DNA from 2 places in the Metabacillus dongyingensis genome. Region 1 is predicted to be linked to the other one. Evidence: riboswitches for the same ligand, from Rfam matches in the RefSeq annotation. Region 1 holds a riboswitch; the other holds the start of a gene.
The links. A riboswitch is a leader RNA that binds a small molecule or an ion and turns the genes downstream of it on or off. The one in region 1 is predicted to bind S-adenosylmethionine.

Region 1 (3,428 bases):
GGAGCAGGCTGGCTGAAGGATTTAGGCAAACAGGACTTTGCAGGCTCTACTGTTGTTCATTTAACTGGCGCAATGGCAGCTCTTGCAGCTACAATCGTCCTTAAACCAAGGCTCGGGAAATACGGGAAAGACGGAACAACGAATCAATTATCCGGCCACAATCAAGTGTATACAGCATTAGGAGTTCTGATCCTTTGGGTTGGATGGTTTGGTTTTAACGCAGGAAGCACATTTGGCGTGTCAGACGGATTCTTTGGCTATGTAGCATTAAACACTCAGCTAGCCGCTGCTGCAGGTGCAGTTGCTGCAATGATTGTTGTTCGAATGATGACAGGAAAAGCGGATATTCCAACAACCTTGAATGGCGCACTGGCAGGTCTTGTAGCTATTACAGCATCCTGTGCATTTGTTGCTCCTTGGGCAGCTGTTGTAATTGGATTAATCGGCGGGGTCATTGTCTATTTCAGCATGAAGCTATTTGATAAAGCTAAAATTGATGATCCGATTTTCGCCCTGTCTGTTCATGGTGCTGCCGGAATCTGGGGAACATTATCGACCGGCTTCTTTGCAACTCCGGAACTTGCAGAACGAAACGGCGGTTTAGCAGGATTATTCTACGGCGGAGGTTTCACTCAGCTTGGTGTTCAAGCGATTGGAATCGTATCATGCGCTGCTTACGCATTTGTCATCTCCTACGTCATTTTAAAAGTGATGAAACAAGTTATGGGCACAATCCGCGTAACGGAAGAAGAAGAAATGATCGGACTCGATATGAGTGAACATGGCAGCTACGGCTATCCTGAATCATTTGCAGCTGTTGAAGAAAGCAATTCAGGTAAAAAGACTACGGCTTGAAAGAAAAGGAGAATAATTTTAGGAGAGGCTTTAGCAAAAAGATCTTGAACAGCTCTTATAAAGAAAACCACTTCCCATGAAGTGGTTTTTCTCTTTATTTCTTCTGTTCCATCCAATCGGGTTTTCCGAATCCCTGAAAGTTTTTATCAATTTCTTCTTCAAATCCTTCAGATTCAACAACTTCTTTAATATCCTTAGCAAGCTCTGAATCTGCATCTTTCGTATTCATCACTACACGATTGCGATGCACATCATTCATATCCTCAAGCTGGACGGCATCTGCAAGATTCATTTTCGCGGCTAAAGCGAAATTTCCCGGTACTGCTGACAAGTCCGTATCTTCCACCGCTCTTGGCAATTGGGCCGCTTCTACTGGAACGAAGGTTAATTTTTTGGGATTTTCAGTCACATCTTTTTCAGATACTTGGATAGGACTCACATCTTCATTCAGCTCAACTAACCCTCCATCTTTCAAAATCTGAAGCGCACGCGCTGCGTTCGTTGGATCATTCGGTATGGCGACAGTCGCGCCCACTTTCACTTCACTGAGTGATTTGACTTTGTCAGAATAGATCCCCATCGGAGCAGTAGGGACCGTAATCACTTCAGATAAATCCATTTTGCTTTGTTTTGCGAAGGTTTCCATATAGATTTTATGCTGAAACAGATTGGCATCAAGCTCATCATTGCCGAGCGCCTGATTTGGCTGAATGTAATCATTAAACTGAACAACTTCAACCTCGTATCCTTTTTCCTCAAGTCCCGGTTTGATCGCCAGTTCAACCATATCCGTGTACGGACCTGCCGATGCTCCAATTTTGATGCTTTTCTTTTCTCCATTTGAGCCTTCTGCTCCGCATGCAGATAATACTCCCATTACAAGTACAATAAGTGCTAAAACTGTTTTTTTCATTTGTTCTCCTCCTTTTTTTACACAAAAAATTCCCCTTTCATTCAGAAAGAGGAATCGTATGTATGACGACTTATCTTCCAGAATGAATAATCATTCTGCAGGATTTAGCACCGTTCCATTTAAGGAGGTTGCCGGACTTCGCAGGGCCTGTTCCCTCAGTCTCTCTTGATAAGCAAGCTATTAAATTCGAATATCTGTATAATATACTCACAGCTTCATTCTGTCAATCATTATTTTAGAATAATCAAAAAAGTGTGATGCAGACAAATAAGAATCTATTAATAAATACTTGATTTTGCCATGCCCTTATTTGATTAAGCTGAAAAACGCAGTATTTTGTGATTTCTCATTTTATTAAGTTAACATGCCCTCTTATTAGCCTAGCCGAAAATCTTGGATACTCATTGAGAGCGTATGATTCCTCTTTACAGTCTCAATCCTGGTTTTGGATACTCATAGAGTGCGTATGATTCCTCTTTACAGGCTCAATCCTGGTTTTGGATACTCATAGAGTGCGTATGTTTCCGCTAAACAGTCTCAAACTTGGTTTTGGATACTCATAGAGTGCGTATGATTCCGCTAAACAGTCTCAATCCTGGTTTTGGATACTCAATGAGTGCGTATGATTCCTCTTTACAGGCTTAATCCTGGTTTTGGATACTCATTGAGTGCGTATGATTCCCCTAAACAGTCTCAAACTTGGTTTTGGATACTCATTGAGTGCGTGTGATTCCTCTTTACAGTCTCAATCCTGGATTTGGATACTCTCAGAGTGCGTATGATTCCTCTTTACAGTCTCAATCCTGGTTTTGGATACTCATAGAGTGCGTATGATTCCCCTAAACAGTCTCAAACTTGGTTTTGGATACTCATAGAGTGCGTATGTTTCCTCTTTACAGGCTTAATCCTGGTTTTGGATACTCATAGAGTGCGTATGATTCCTCTTTACAGTCTCAATCCTGGTTTTGGATACTCATAGAGTGCGTATGATTCCCCTAAACAGGCACAATCCTGGATTTGGATACTCATAGAGTGCGTATGTTTCCCCTAAACAGGCACAATCCTGGTTTTGGATACTCATAAAGAGCGTATGTTTCCTCTTTACAGGCTTAATCCTGATTTTGGATACTCATAGAGTGCGTGTGATTCCTCTTTACAGTCATAATCCTGGTTTTGGATACTCATAGAGTGCGTATGATTCCTCTTTACAGTCTCAATCCTGGTTTTGGATACTCATAAAGAGCGTATGTTTCATCTTTACAGGCTTAATCCTGGATTTGGATACTCATAGAAAGCGTATGATTCCTCTTTACAGGCTTAATCCTGGTTTTGGATACTCATAGAGTGCGGATGATTCCCCTAAACAGTCTCAATCCTGGTTTTGGATACTCATAGAGTGCGCATGATTCCTCTTTACAGTCTCAATCCTGATTTTGGATACTCATAGAGTGCGTATGATTCCCCTAAACAGTCTCAAACTTGGTTTTGGATACTCATAGAGTGCGCATGATTCCCCTAAACAGTCTCAATCCTGGTTTTGGATACTCATTGAGTGCGTATGTTTCCCCTAAACAGGCACAATCCTGGTTTTGGATACTCATAGAGTGCTTGTGATTCCTCTTTACAGTCTCAATCCTGGATCTGGATACTCAATGAGAGC
Region 2 (3,428 bases), 2.0 Mb from region 1:
TTGAAATTAAACAGGGGCAGTATGAGGCTACTATAGATATTCGTTATACCCTTGCAATTCCAGAAGATCTAAATAAGAGAAAAGATCATATTTTAGATAGCTCTGCAGATGTGCATATTAAACTCACCATTCCAAATCACAAGCCAATTATTGAAATCAAGCTTGAGATAGATAATCACGCTAAAGATCATCGTTTAAGAGCGTTAATTCCAACGGGAATTGCTTCAGCATTTTCTGTATCTGATAACCAATTTGGTTGTTTGAAACGTGATGTTTACGATAGTGCAATGGATATTTGGGAGCAGGAAGAATGGGATGAACGTCCAGATTCCATTTATCCAATGTTAAGTTTTGTTAGTCTATCCAATGAAGCATATGGTGTGAGTGTACTAACAAATAGTACAAGAGAGTATGAGATTGTCGGTGAAGCATACGACACAATTGCTATAACCTTGTTCAGAGGTGTAGGAGTGCTGGGTAAGGAAGAACTGCTCAGAAGGCCGGGCCGTCCTTCTGGAATTAAATTACCTACTCCAGACTCACAAATGCTTGGAAAACTAACGTTAGAGTTTGCGATTGTTACACATCAGCAATCTGCATTAAAAGCTAATGCTGCACGGATGGCTAAAGAGTACTTAACACCAATTGATCTCTATAACAAAATTCCATTTAATGCAATGAAACTTAATACAGCGGATGTTAAAACGCCGGCCTCTTTCAGCTTTATAAAAGAAGTACATCAGGATTCTGTTTTAAGTACTTTGAAGAAAGCCGAAAAGGATGATCAATTCGTATTGCGTTTCTATAATCCAACCGACGAAGAAAAGGTCGTTTCATTTAAAATAAACCGTTCTATTCAACAAGCATATACGGCAAATCTTAATGAAAAATGTTCTGAAGTTATAGAGGTGGAAGAAAATAAAGTACAATCGAAAATTAAAACAAATCAAGTGAAAACGATTCTTTTTTAAAAGCAGTTTGATAGTTTTTCAAAAAGACACTCTTCTATTTGCACGTGAAGTTACCTTCAACGCAGCAAAAAATAGGGGTGTCTTTTTTATTAACAAATAGAAAGTTAAATCAACCTTGATGTGAGTAAATATGAATAAACCAATTTTTCTTTTTCCTATTTTTCAAAGAGAGAATTTTGGGAGGAGATAAGAATTGCAATGTTATTAGGAATAAATTTTTATGCCCTTAATAAATACAAGAAATAAACAGTAATTACAATGTGTATTAGGCATAATTGATTTAATCAATGCAGTATAGAAAGTAATTATTATTTTTAATTCCGACTTGACACATATGATTTATTGTATTAATTTAATATTAACAAATTTTTCAATTACAGCGCTCACTGGATAACCAGAGGCTTTCACTCAAGTACCCTGAGAACTTGAGATGGAAGCCTTTCGTTCATTTAACATGATTAATTAAGGAGTGATGAATCCATTAATGGATGAAAAAAACATATATTCTTATTTAGAGAGGTGGAGGGAATGGCCCTATGAAACCTCGGCAACAGGCTTATATAAAAGTACTGTGCTAATTCCAGCAAGCATGAAAGTGCTTGAAAGATAAGATGAGATATTCGTTTAATCCGAAACTCTTTCTTATTTTAGAAAGGGTTTTTATTTTACGCAATTTTTGATGGGCGGTGAGAACTCGCAATATTAAGGATTAAAAAAAATTGAAAAAGGGAGAAAACAAAAATGAAAAAATTATCGATTACACTTCTAGCCGGAATCATATTCATTATTTTATCAGGATGCAACATAAACTCAAATGCATCTGAAAACAACAAAATTGTCGTAGGTTCATCTGGATCAGATGCTCAAGTATGGAACTTTATTTCAAAATCAAAAGCAGCCAAAGAAGCCGGAATTGAGATTGAAGTAAAAGAATTTAATGACGGCCTGCAAATTAATGAGGCTACAAATGACGGAATCCTTGATGTAAATGCTTTTCAATCACTATCATATTTTCAAGATTATGTGAAAAGTAAAAATGCAGATTTAGCCGCAATAGCAACAACTTATTTAGAACCAATGGGTATTTATTCTAAACGCTTGAAGTCACTTGAAGAAATTCCGGAAAATGCTGGAATAGCCATTCCTAATGATCCGGCAAATACAGCTCGAGCTCTACGCGTATTGCGAAATGCAGGTGTCATTACGTTAAAGGATGATTTTGATTCATTTGGAACGATTCAAGATATTGTAGAAAACCCGAAAAATATTAAATTTGTTCCAGTAGACGGATCATCTACAGCGCGGTCTCTTCCCGATGTAGATGCCTCCTTAATTGGAAACAGCATTGCTCTTGATGCTGGATTGAATTCTATTAAAGATTCTATTTACCATGAAGAGGTCAATCAAGATACACAGGCAAATATTAATATTCTTGTTACTCAAAAAGAAAACGAAAAAAATGAAAATTTTAAAAAATTAAGCAGTATATATCATTCGAAAGAAGTTCAGGAATTCATAAAGAAGGAATTTGGCGGAACCAAAATCCCAGTAAAAAAACCGGTTGAAGAAATCATAAATAATTAATAATTAATAAAGACTCTTTATCGATGGACTATAGACAACTGATTACTTTATAGAATTAGCTGTTCCTATTCTTCAAGAAAGGGGTTTATTTCGATCGGAGTATGAAGGTGTCACTCTTCGAGAGAGCTTAGGTCTGGAATTTCCGGAAAATCAGTTTGCGTGAAAAAACGCAGAACAAGGAAGAACAGGAAACAGCTGACTTTTTATCTTGATTAGTAGACCTTTGTATAGTCCGAAAATATTTTTATAAAACCAACTTGATTTATCGGAAAAATAAGAATAATATTCTTTCAATGGATCTTAAATTTCATAATTTAAAGAATTGAAAGAATAAAGAATTGCCCACTGGTCAACCGGAGGCGCCCCAGATAAGATATGCATTCTTATCTGGGGGGCCTTTTTTGCAGCTTCTTTTGCTGACTGGACTTCTAGAGGCACATTAAATAGGGCTGTGAGGAAAAGAAATAAACAAGGGGGGAAGAAAGTGTGTCAATAAAATTGAGCATTCTTGATCAAAGTCCGATTGGAGAAAATGATACAGCAGCAGATGCGTTAAAACAAACAGTGGATCTGGCAATACTTGCAGAGAAATGGGGTTATCACCGTTTTTGGGTATCTGAGCATCATAATTCAGAGGAATTAGCTGGCTCTGCGCCAGAAGCTCTCATTTCCTACCTTCTGGCAAAAACCAAACAGATTCGAATAGGTTCTGGCGGAGTTATGCTTCAACATTATAGTCCATATAAAGTCGCTGAAATCTTCAACGTTTTGTCATCTTTAGCTCCAGGAAGAGTGGATTTGGGAATAGGAAAAGCTCCGGGCGGCCTGCCCCTTTCCACAAGAGCGCTTCAGCAAAATCTTTTGAAAGGTGGT

Region 2: it holds a riboswitch for S-adenosylmethionine, as region 1 does, so the genes downstream of both, K8L98_RS15310 (MetQ/NlpA family ABC transporter substrate-binding protein) here and K8L98_RS05575 (MetQ/NlpA family ABC transporter substrate-binding protein) in region 1, are expected to answer to the same signal.

Annotation. Positions count from the first base shown of each region.
Region 1 is NZ_CP082944.1:1,122,178-1,125,605, reverse strand. Features, by position in the region: gene K8L98_RS05580 (ammonium transporter) at 1-855, shown strand, start outside; gene K8L98_RS05575 (MetQ/NlpA family ABC transporter substrate-binding protein) at 950-1,768, opposite strand; SAM riboswitch class I at 1,836-1,943, opposite strand.
Region 2 is NZ_CP082944.1:3,123,197-3,126,624, reverse strand. Features, by position in the region: gene mngB (mannosylglycerate hydrolase) at 1-971, shown strand, start outside; SAM riboswitch class I at 1,476-1,584, shown strand; gene K8L98_RS15310 (MetQ/NlpA family ABC transporter substrate-binding protein) at 1,713-2,555, shown strand; gene K8L98_RS15300 (LLM class flavin-dependent oxidoreductase) at 3,042-3,428, shown strand, end outside.